Regions from separate parts of the Fusobacterium massiliense genome, predicted to be linked through region 2. Evidence: riboswitches for the same ligand, from Rfam matches in the RefSeq annotation. Region 2 holds a riboswitch; the other holds the start of a gene.
What was found. Region 2 has a riboswitch for S-adenosylmethionine ahead of metF (methylenetetrahydrofolate reductase [NAD(P)H]). Riboswitches for the same ligand answer to the same signal wherever they lie in the genome.
Positions count from the first base shown of each region.

Region 1: another riboswitch for S-adenosylmethionine. It lies ahead of BQ2505_RS05620 (methionine ABC transporter ATP-binding protein); the one in region 2 lies ahead of metF (methylenetetrahydrofolate reductase [NAD(P)H]).

Region 1 covers NZ_LT608327.1:246,104-252,078, forward strand. The annotation lists gene BQ2505_RS05600 (NAD(P)/FAD-dependent oxidoreductase) at 1-6, opposite strand, end outside; gene BQ2505_RS05605 (MBL fold metallo-hydrolase) at 29-652, opposite strand; gene BQ2505_RS05610 (YhdT family protein) at 1,234-1,542, shown strand; gene panF (sodium/pantothenate symporter) at 1,545-2,996, shown strand; SAM riboswitch class I at 3,087-3,172, shown strand; gene BQ2505_RS05620 (methionine ABC transporter ATP-binding protein) at 3,371-4,378, shown strand; gene BQ2505_RS05625 (methionine ABC transporter permease) at 4,368-5,069, shown strand; gene BQ2505_RS05630 (MetQ/NlpA family ABC transporter substrate-binding protein) at 5,086-5,874, shown strand.
Region 2 covers NZ_LT608324.1:14,403-20,377, reverse strand. The annotation lists gene groL (chaperonin GroEL) at 1-1,272, opposite strand, end outside; gene BQ2505_RS00115 (co-chaperone GroES) at 1,285-1,560, opposite strand; SAM riboswitch class I at 1,746-1,830, shown strand; gene metF (methylenetetrahydrofolate reductase [NAD(P)H]) at 1,999-2,865, shown strand; gene BQ2505_RS00105 (homocysteine S-methyltransferase family protein) at 2,932-5,975, shown strand, end outside.

The DNA of each region.
Region 1 (5,975 bases), on a different contig from region 2:
GTCCATAAATACATCTCCTATCTTAATTTTAAAGAATACCAATTCTTTTTAAAAACATTTTTTCATCAGCTATAGTTGTAACTTCTGTATGTCCACTATATACAAGAGTTTGATCTGGAAGTTTAATTAATTTTTCAAGACTTTTAGCTAACATATCAAAATCACCGGTAGGCAAGTCATATCTTCCATAACTTCTTCTAAACAGAGTATCACCAGATATTAAAATATTGCTTTCTTCATTATAGAAACATTTAGAACCAATAGTATGTCCCGGAGTATCTAAAACTAAGAAATCTCCAATTAAATCTCCTTCTTTTACAGTTGTATATGTACCATTAAATTTAAAATTTTCTCCAAATATCCTATCAGAAAGGCTATATTCTGAATTAAATAAGAAATCTTTTTCTTCTTCACCAATAAAGACTTTCGCATTTGGAAAATGATTAGCCAGCTCATTTAAACCTTGAATATGATCACCATGACCATGAGTTAGTATTATATATTTTAAATTTAATTTATTTTCTTCAATAAAATTATACAAACTTGATAAATTTAATCCGCCACAGTCAAAAAAGTAAGCCTCTTTATTGTTATTATATGTTAAATAACAATTTGTTCCCATGGCACCTAAATGAAAACATTTTATTTGCATAGTTAGTTTAGTACAATAAATACAAAAAGTATTTATTTATACAATCTCCTTTCATAATATACTGTCTTTAATGTCAATAAATTAATTATATCAAAATATACTAAAATAGTCTATCTTTAATCTAAAGATAAAAAGTCATATTCTATGGATTGATAAAATATATAAATATATATAATAAAAATATTTTTATAAAAAATAAAGTCTCTTGACAGCCGTATGAGTTCTACCAACTCAATGAACACAGGCTCTTCGAACTAATACGGACGTCAGAGACTAATTTTATTATTTAATTTTATACTTTCCTAATATAATCAAAAAAGTCTTTATAAATAATAAAAAACGTATGTTATTTATATTCTCTATATATGTGTATATCTATTTTTATTAAATAAAAGTATTGAACTTTTTTAAAAATTGATGATATAATAGGAGCCAATCAAAATATTGTATAATAAAAAAACAAAATATAGACTTATAAAATTCTTAATAACTATAATAATTCGTAAAAAAAAATCATATAATTCTTCTAGTTTTAAATTATACGATATTAAATTATGATATTTTTGGAGGTAATAAAAAAAATGAAGGAAAACTCTAAGAAAAGAGAAATTTCTAAACAAATTAATAAAGAGGTTATAGTAACATTAGTTCTTTATCTAATCTATTTTTTGTGGTGGTATTACTTTGCTTATGAATTTTCTACAGATAATGTTGAAGACTATAAGTATATTTTAGGACTTCCTGAATGGTTTTTTTATTCTTGTGTTGTAGGTTTAGTCCTTATCAATTTTTTAGTTTTTCTTGCTATAAAATTCTTTTTTAAAGAAATAGATCTTGATGAATTTGAAAAAAATGAAGAAACAAATCAAAATAATAAGGAGAACAAATAAAAATGAATAACTTTTTAATATTAGTACCAATAGTAATTTATTTGTTGGCTATGTTGTATATTGCATATAAAGTAAGCGAGATAAAAAATAATGCTAAAAGTTTTACGGCAGAATATTTTATTGGAAATAGATCTTTAGGTGGTTTTGTTTTAGCAATGACAATAGTTGCAACCTATATAGGAGCTAGTTCATTTATCGGAGGTCCTGGAATTGCATATAAATTAGGACTTGGTTGGGTATTACTTGCCTGCATACAAGTACCAACAGCTTTTTTTACTTTAGGAATATTAGGAAAAAAGATGTCTATCATATCTAGAAAAATAAATGCTATAACGGTTTTTGATATTTTAAAAGCTAGATATAATAGTAATTTTTTAAATATACTCTCATCAATAATACTTGTTATGTTTTTTATAGGAGCTATGGTTGCACAATTTATTGGTGGAGCAAGACTATTTGAAACAGTTACAGGGTTACCATATATTACAGGTCTTATAATTTTTTCAACAGTTGTAATAATTTATACAACATTTGGTGGATTTAGAGCAGTTACAATAACAGATGCAATTCAAGCTGTTGTAATGTTTTTAGCAACATTAGTTTTATTCATAGTAATTTTAAAAAATGGACATGGTATGCAAAATATAATGCTAAAAATAAAAGAAATTGACCCTAATTTATTAAGACCTGATTCTGGTGGAAATATAGCTAAACCTTTTATAATGTCATTTTGGGTTCTAGTAGGTATAGCTATTTTAGGTTTACCAGTTACAACCGTTAGATGCATGGCTTTTAAAGATAGTAAAGCAATGCATAATGCTATGATAATAGGTACTTCATTAGTTGGAATATTAATTTTAGGTATGCATTTGGTTGGAGTAATGGGAAGAGCAGTTATAACAGATTTAACAGATGCAGATAAAATTATACCAATATTAGCTCTAAAAAATTTACACCCATTATTAGCAGGAGTTTTTATTGGAGGTCCTTTAGCAGCAATAATGTCATCAGTTGATTCTGTTCTTATACTATCATCTTCAACTTTAATCAAGGATATGTATATAGGATATTTTGATAAAACAGCAAGTGAAAAGAAAATAAAGAAAATATCTATGATTACATCATTAGTAATAGGAATTTTAGTATTTATTTTATCAGCTAAACCACTTAGTTTAATTGTTTGGATCAATTTATTTTCATTATCTGGACAAGAAATAGTATTTTTACTTCCTTTGATATTTGGGTTATACTGGAAAAGAGCTAACTCAACAGGAGCTATAATTTCTATATTAGGAGGAATTCCAGCTTATTTATTTTTAGAAATAACAAAGATAAAAGTTTTTGGACTTCATAATATAGTTCCATCTTTAGTAGTTGCTTTTGTATTATTTGTTATAGGTTCATATCTTGGAAAAAAAGATGATGAAAAAACATTAGAAATATTTTTTGAATAATAAAAACTAATAAAAAAAATTAAAAAAAATTATTGACAAAAAAACTAGAATATTATATACTTACACAAACAATCAAAATTGATGTGTGAATAACCATCCAGAGAAACTGAGGGACTGGCCCTGTGATGTTTCAGCAACCTACTTTATGTGTGGTGCTAATTCCAGAGAGATGGAGAGGCTATATATTTTTAAATACCAATCCATACTCTCAAAAGGGTATGGATTTTTTATTTATTTATTTATAGGAAAGTATAAAATTAAATAAAGAAAATTAGTCTCTGACGTCCGTATTAGTTCGAAGAGCCTATGTTCATTGAGCTCGTAGAACTCATACGGCTGTCAAGAGACTTTAATTTATAGCAGAGGGAGGAAAAATGATAGTACTTGAAAATGTGAACAAGGTCTATCCAAATGGCTTACATGCTGTTAAAGATGTAAGTTTAAAAGTTAAAGAAGGAGATATTTTTGGAATAATCGGTCTGAGTGGTGCTGGTAAATCTTCTCTTATAAGACTTATAAACAGATTGGAAGAACCTACAAGTGGAAAAATAATTATTAATGATCAAGATATTTTGAGCCTTAATAAAAGCCAACTTTTAGAAAGAAGAAAAAAAATAGGAATGATATTTCAACATTTCAACCTTTTATCTTCAAGAACAGTTGAAGAAAATGTAGCTTTTTCTCTTGAAATTGCTAATTGGAATAAAAAAGAAATAAAAAGTAGAGTAGCAGAGTTATTAGAAATTGTTGGTTTGAGTGATAAGGCAAAATACTATCCTAGTCAATTAAGTGGAGGACAAAAACAAAGAGTTTCCATAGCAAGAGCTTTGGCAAATAATCCAGATATACTATTATCTGATGAAGCAACTTCAGCATTAGATCCAAAGACAACAAAATCTATATTGGAGCTTATAAAAGAAATACAACAAAAATTTTCTTTAACAGTGCTTATGATAACACATCAAATGGAAGTTGTTAAGGAAGTTTGTAATAAGGTAGCTATAATGTCAGATGGAAGGATTATTGAAGAAGGTAATGTTCATCATATATTTACTGAGCCAAAAACAGATGTAGCTAAAGAATTAATTTCATATGTACATCAACAATCAGATACAGAAATTAATTATATGCATAATAAGGGTAGAAATATAGTTAAAGTTAAATTTATTGGAAGTACAGCAAATGAACCTATAATTTCTAAAGTTATAAAAGAATGCGGAATAGATGTAAGTATTTTAGGAGGCTCTATAGATAAGCTTTCAACAATGAATATAGGACATTTATATCTTGAGTTAAATGGAGAACTAGAGGCACAAGAAAAAGCTATAGAGCTTATGAGAAATATGGATACAATAGTAGAGGTGATATATAATGGAGATTAGTGCTATACTTGAACCCTTGTTTGAAAATGTAGAGAATCCAATAATAAGTATGTTGGTTATATCTACTGTAGAAACATTGTATATGGTTTTATTTTCAACATTATTTTCATTGATATTAGGGTTTCCTTTAGGAGTTTTACTTTTGGTAACTAAACCTGGAAATATTTATGAAATGAAAAAATTTAATGCAATTTTAGAAGTTGTAATAAATGCTTTAAGATCTTTTCCATTTATTATCTTGATGATATTGTTATTTCCTTTATCAAGATTTGTAGTGGGAACAACTATCGGATCTACAGCAGCAATAGTGCCACTATCTATTGGAGCAGCTCCATTTGTTGCTAGAATTGTTGAAGGGGCATTATTAGAAGTTGATCCAGGTCTTGTAGAAGCAAGTCAAAGTATGGGAGCAAATAATAAAACAATAATATTTAAAGTTATGCTTCCAGAATGTTATCCTACTCTTATTCATGGAATAACAGTTACAATAATTAGCTTAATAGGTTATTCAGCTATGGCAGGAACTATAGGAGCAGGAGGACTTGGAGACTTAGCTATAAGATTTGGATATTTAAGATTTAAATTAGATATTATGGTATATTCAATAATTATTATCATAATACTTGTTCAAATCATACAATCAGTTGGTAATTTTATTGTACATAGAAGACAGAAAAAACTAGGAAAATAAAATAGGAGGTAAAAATATGTCTAAAAAATTTGTAAAATTATTCGGAAACATTGGTGCATTTTTATTATTATCTGTGGGAGCATTTGCTGGAACTTTAAAAGTTGGAGCAACACCAGTTCCACATGCAGAACTTTTAAATTTAGTGAAAGCTGATTTAAAGAAAGAAGGAGTAGATTTAAAAATAGTTGAATTTACAGATTATGTAACTCCAAACTTAGCATTATCAGATAAAGAAATTGATGTTAACTTCTTCCAACACAAACCTTATTTAGATAAGTTTGTTGAAGAAAGAAAATTAAATTTAGTTTCATTAGGTAATGTTCATGTTGAACCAATTGGGTTATATTCTAAAAAAGTTAAATCAGTTAATGAATTAAAAAATGGATCTACTATTGCTATACCAAGTGACCCATCAAATGGAGGAAGAGCTTTAATATTATTACATAATAAAGGTATTATTACTTTAAAAGATCCTAAAAATCTATTTGCAACAGAATTTGATATAGTTAAAAATCCTAAAAAATTAAAATTTAAACCAACAGAAGTTGCTCAATTACCAAGAGTTTTACCTGATGTAACTGCTGCTGTTATAAATGGAAACTATGCATTAGAAGCTGGATTAAACCCAACAAAAGATTCTATATTACTAGAAGGAAAAGAATCACCTTATGCAAATATAGTTGTTGTTAGAAAAGGTAGTGAAAAGAATCAAGATATCCAAAAATTATTTAAAGCATTACGTAGTGAAAAAGTTAAAAACTTTATAAACAAAAAATACAATGGAGCTGTTGTAGCTGCATTCTAAAGATAGTTTAATATTTTAAAAGAAAAACTACTATAATTTGATAAAATTTATCAATTATAGTAGTTTTTTAATTTGCAGGAATATATTTTGTCTCTGACGTC
Region 2 (5,975 bases):
CATTGAATCAATTATATCAAGAAGTATAGTTCCTCCACCTGAAACAATTCCTTCTTCAACAGCTGCTCTTGTTGCATTTAGAGCATCTTCTATTCTTAATTTTCTTTCTTTCATTTCAACTTCAGTAGCAGCCCCAACTTTTATTACAGCTACTCCACCAGCCAATTTAGCAAGTCTTTCTTGTAATTTTTCTTTATCGTATTCAGATGTAGTTTCTTCTATTTGAGATTTAATAGAATTAGCTCTAGCTAAAATTTCATTTTGTTGTCCAGCACCATCAACTATAACAGTTAAATCTTTTGTAACTTTTACTGTTTTAGCTTTTCCTAATTGTTCAACACTAGCTTCTTCCAGTTTCATACCTTTTTCTTCAGAAATAACTTCTCCACCAGTTAAAATAGCAATATCTTCTAAGATAGCTTTTCTTCTATCACCGAATGCTGGAGCTTTAACTGCAACAACATTTAAAGTTCCTCTCAATTTATTAATAACTAAAGTTGTTAGAGCTTCTCCTTCTATATCATCTGCAATTATTAGAACAGGTCTAGACATTTGCACTGTTTGTTCCAGTAATGGTAGTAACTCTTTCATAGATGAAACTTTTTTATCAGTTAAAAGTATAAAAGGATTCTCAAGTTCAGCAGTCATTCTTTCACTATCTGTTACCATATAAGGAGATACATATCCTTTATCAAATTGCATTCCTTCTACAACTTCTAAAGTAGTTTCTAAAGATTTTGCTTCTTCTACTGTAATAACTCCAGTTTCACCAACTTTTTCCATAGCTTGTGCTATAAGTTTTCCTATTTCTTCATCACCAGCCGAAATAGAGGCAACTTGTGATATTTCTTCATTTGATTCTATTTTTTTTGCTTTTTGTTTTAAAATTTCAATAGCTTCTCTAGTTGCAAGTTCAATTCCTTTTTTTAAGAATATTGGATTGGCTCCAGCACTTAACATTTTTAGTCCCTCTTTTACAATGGCTTGTGCTAGAATGGTAGCTGTGGTAGTTCCATCTCCCGCAACATCATTAGATTTTATTGCAACTTCTTTTACAAGAGCAGCACCCATATTTTCAAAAGGATCTTCAAGTTCAATTTCTTTTGCAATAGTAACTCCATCATTTGTTATTAATGGAGCACCATAAGTTTTTTCTAAAACAACATTTCTTCCTCTTGGACCTAATGTAACTTTTACTGCATCAGCAAGAGTATTAACTCCTATTTCTAATTTTTTTCTAGCTTCATCATTAAAATTTATAATTTTTGACATTTTTCCTCCTTATTATTCAGAAATAGCTAATATATCTTCTGCATTTATAATAATATATTTTTCATCATCTTCTTTTATTTCATAGCCAATATTTTTAGGACATATAACGGTTGCCCCAACTTTTATATCTGCTAAACTTTCTCCTTTTCCTATTGCTAATACTTCGGCATAAAAAATTTGGTTATCTGAATTTAAATTCTTACTAGCTAATATAATTCCACTTTTTGTTTTTTCTTCTTTTTTGATAGCTTTAATTACCACTCTTTCTCCTAAAGGTCTGATATTCATAATTTCCTCCTTTTTATTAGCACTTATATTAATAGAGTGCTAATTTTTATAAAATAATAATATTATATATTTAATGTTTTGTCAATAGGAAAAGATTTAGATTTTTCTAAATTAAAATAAAAAAATTATTGTAATTTAGAATTGACAAATTAAAAAAAATAGTGTATTATTTTTCCTAATAAAAAAAACCATAAAGAGAGACGGAGGGACAGGCCCAGTGAAGTCTCAGCAACCTGCAAAAGTGTGGTGCTAATGCCTGATCGATGGAGGAATAATTAAAAGTTTCCTAAGTCGTAAGGCTTAGGTTTTTTATTATATATAAAAGTATGAAAATAAATAATGATACTTAGTTTCTGACATCCGTATTAGTTTGAAGAGCTTTTAATTATTTATTTAGGGTTATAAGATATTGTTTTTAGTTTTAGATTGGGGGTAATTATGAAAATTGGAGATATTTTTAAGAATAAAGTTTTAACAACATCGTTTGAGGTTTTTCCACCAAATGATAAAGTAGGATTAGATCAGGTTTATAATTGTTTAGATATATTAACATTAGAAAATCCTGATTTTATAAGTGTTACATACGGAGCTGGTGGAAATACTAAAGGAAGAACCGTTGAAATAGCAGAGAGAATAAAAAGTCAGAACAATGTTGAATCATTAGCTCATTTTACTTGTATAGGTTCTAAAAAAGAAGAAATAGATAGAGTTTTAAATGAGTTAGAAAAAAATAATATAGAAAATATTTTAGCTTTAAGGGGGGATTACCCAATTGATAGGGATTTAGAGCCTGGAGATTTTAATTATGCTAAAGATTTAATAAAATATATTCGTGAAAAAAAGGGAGATAAATTCTCTATAGGTGCAGCATATTATGTTGAAGGTCATAGAGAAACTAATGATTTATTAGATTTGTTTCATTTAAAAGAAAAAGTTGATACAGGTGTAGATTTTTTAATTTCACAAATTTTCTTAGATAATGAATTTTTTTATAGCTTTAGAGATAAACTAGAAAAATTACAAATAGATAAGCCTTTAGTAGCTGGAATTATGCCAGTAACAAATGCAAAACAAATAAAGAAAATAACTTCACTTTGTTCTTGTACTATACCTAAGAAATTTTTAAAAATTTTAGAAAAATATGAAGATAATCCAGCTGCACTTAAAGAAGCAGGACTTGCTTATGCAATAGAACAAATAATAGACTTGGTTGCTTCTGATATAAATGGTATACATATTTATACAATGAATAAACCAGAAACTGCAAAAAAAATTATAGATGCAACAGGAATAATTAGAAAATAGTTCATTAGTGAATAGATTTTTTAATAAAATATAGAAGAATTGATTGAAATAGAAATGAGGAAAATAATGTTTGAATTTGAAAAAGAATTAAGGGAAAGAATATTGGTATTAGATGGGGCAATGGGAACTGTTTTACAAAAATATGAATTAAGTGCAGAGGATTTTAATGGTGCCAAAGGTTGTTATGAAATTTTAAATGAAACAAGACCAGATATTATTTTAGAAGTTCATAAAAAATATATAGAAGCTGGAGCAGATATTATCGAAACCAATAGTTTTAACTGTAATGCTATTTCACTTAAAGATTATCATTTAGAAGATAAAGTATATGAACTAGCTAAAAAATCTGCTGAAATCGCTAAAGAAGCGGTTATTCAAAGTGGAAAAAAAGTCTATGTTTTTGGTTCAATAGGTCCTACAAATAAGAGTTTATCATTTCCTGTAGGAGACATACCTTATAAAAGAGCTGTTAGTTTTGATGAAATGAAAGAAGTTATTAAAGTTCAAACGGCAGGTCTTATTGATGGTGGAGTTGATGGAATATTACTGGAAACTATATTTGATGGGCTTACTGCAAAAGCTGCTTTACTTGGTGTTGAAGAAGTTTTTGAAGAAAAAAATATAAAACTTCCAATTTCAATATCAGCCACTGTTAATAGACAAGGTAAATTGCTTACAGGTCAAAGCATGGATTCTCTTATAACCAGTTTAGATAGAGATTCCGTTGTTTCTTTTGGTTTTAACTGTTCTTTCGGAGCAAAAGATTTAGTTCCTTTGGTTATTAAAATGAAGGAAAAAACAACAAAGTTTATTTCTTTACATGCTAATGCTGGTCTTCCTAATCAAAATGGTGATTATGTTGAGACAGCTCAAAAGATGAGAGATGACTTATTTCCACTTATAGAAAATCAAGCTATAAATATTTTGGGTGGTTGTTGTGGAACAGCTTACGATCATATAAAAGCAATTTCTGAATTAGTTAAAGGTCAAAAAGCAAGAATTTTACCAGAAGTAAGTTTGTTGGAAGACTGTCTTTCAGGTAATGAAACATATAATTTTAAAGATAAGTTTACTTGTGTTGGAGAAAGAAATAATATATCAGGTTCTAAATTATTTAGAACAATGATAGAAGAGCATAATTACCTAAAAGCTTTAGAGGTCGCTAGACAACAAATTGATGCCGGTGCAAAAGTTTTAGATATAAATGTAGATGATGGAATATTAGATTCTGTTGAGGAGATGAAAAATTTCCTAAGGGTTTTACAAAATGATAGTTTTATTGCAAAAGTGCCTATTATGATAGATTCATCAGATTTTTCAGTTATTGAAGAAGGGCTTAAAAATACCTCGGGGAAAGCAATAGTAAACTCTATTAGTTTAAAAGAAGGAGAAGAAGAGTTTTTAAGAAAAGCAAAAATTATCAGAAAATTTGGAGCAGCCATAGTTGTTATGGCTTTTGATGAAAAAGGTCAAGGAGTTAGTGCCGAAAGAAAAATAGAAATCTGTCAAAGAGCCTACGATTTATTAAAATCAATAGGTGTAAAAAATTCTGATATAGTTTTTGATCCAAATATTTTAAGTGTTGGAACAGGACAAGAAGCTGATCGTTATCATGCTAGAGAGTTTATTAAGACTATTGATTATATACATCAAAATCTAAAAGGTTGTGGTATTGTTGGAGGATTAAGTAATTTATCATTTGCTTTTAGAGGAAATAATGTTTTAAGAGCAGCATTTCATCATATCTTTTTAGAGGAAGCTGTACCAAGAGGATTTAATTTTGCTATTTTGAATCCAAAGGAGCAAGCTCCACATTGGTCTGATGATGAAAGAGAAAAAATAAAATCTTTTATTTTTGGTGATAGTACAGACATGGAAGAACTTCTATCATTAAATCTTGTTAAAAGAAAAGAAGAAGCACAAATATTTGCTGAAACACCTGAAGATAAAATAAGAAAAGCTCTTATTCAAGGGGGAAGTGAATCTTTAAAAGAAGTTATAGATGAACTTCTAAAAAAGTATAAAGCTCTTGAAATTTTGGAAAATATTTTAATGTCATCTATGCAAGAAATTGGAAAATTGTTTGAGCAAGGGGAGCTTTATTTACCTCAACTTATTCGTTCAGCTTCTGTAATGAATAATTGTGTTGATATTTTAACTCCTTTTTTAGAAAAGGTTGATAAATCATCATCTAAAGGTAAAATATTAATGGCTACTGTTGATGGAGATGTACACGACATAGGTAAAAATATAGTTGGAACTGTTTTAGAATGCAATGGTTATGAAGTTATAGATTTAGGTGTAATGGTTCCTAAAGAAAAAATTGTTGAAACTGCAAAAGAAGTAAATGCAGATGTAGTAACTTTAAGTGGACTTATAAGTCCTTCATTAAAAGAAATGGAAAGAGTAGCAGACTTATTTCAAAAAGTTGGAATGCAAGTACCTATCTTAATTGCTGGAGCTGCTACATCAAAACTTCATACAGGTTTGAAAGTATTACCTAATTATGATTATTCATTGCATGTAACAGATGCTATGGATACTATAACAGTAGTCTCTCAATTATTATCAACAAAAAGAAAAGACTTTTTAGAAACAAAACAAAATCAATTAAGAAAATTAGCTAAAAGATATTTGGATACCAATGAAAATAAAATAGAAGAAAAGAAATTGCTTCCAGAAGTTTCTAAAACTAATAGATATACACCAAAAGTACTGGGAAAACAATTTTTATCTTTACCAGTTGAGATTTTTGAAGATGAATTAAAATGGGATATCGCTTTATATGCTTTAAGAGTTAAGAATACTCCAGAAGAAGCTAAGACTTTAGAAGATTTGAAAAAAATCTATGAAAAAATGATAGAAGAAAAAGTCGAATTTAGAGTAGCTTATGGATATTTCAGAGCTAAGAAGACAGATGAAGTACTTGAAATGGGAGGATTTACATTTGAAATTTCTCCAGAAATTGCTCAATATATAGAAAAAGATGATTATGTTGGTGCTTTTGTAATATCTGTTGGAAGTAAAATTTTTGCAGATGATAAATATTTAAGTTTACTTGAAACTTTATTGTGTAATGCAATAGCTGAAACTGCATCTGAATATATGGA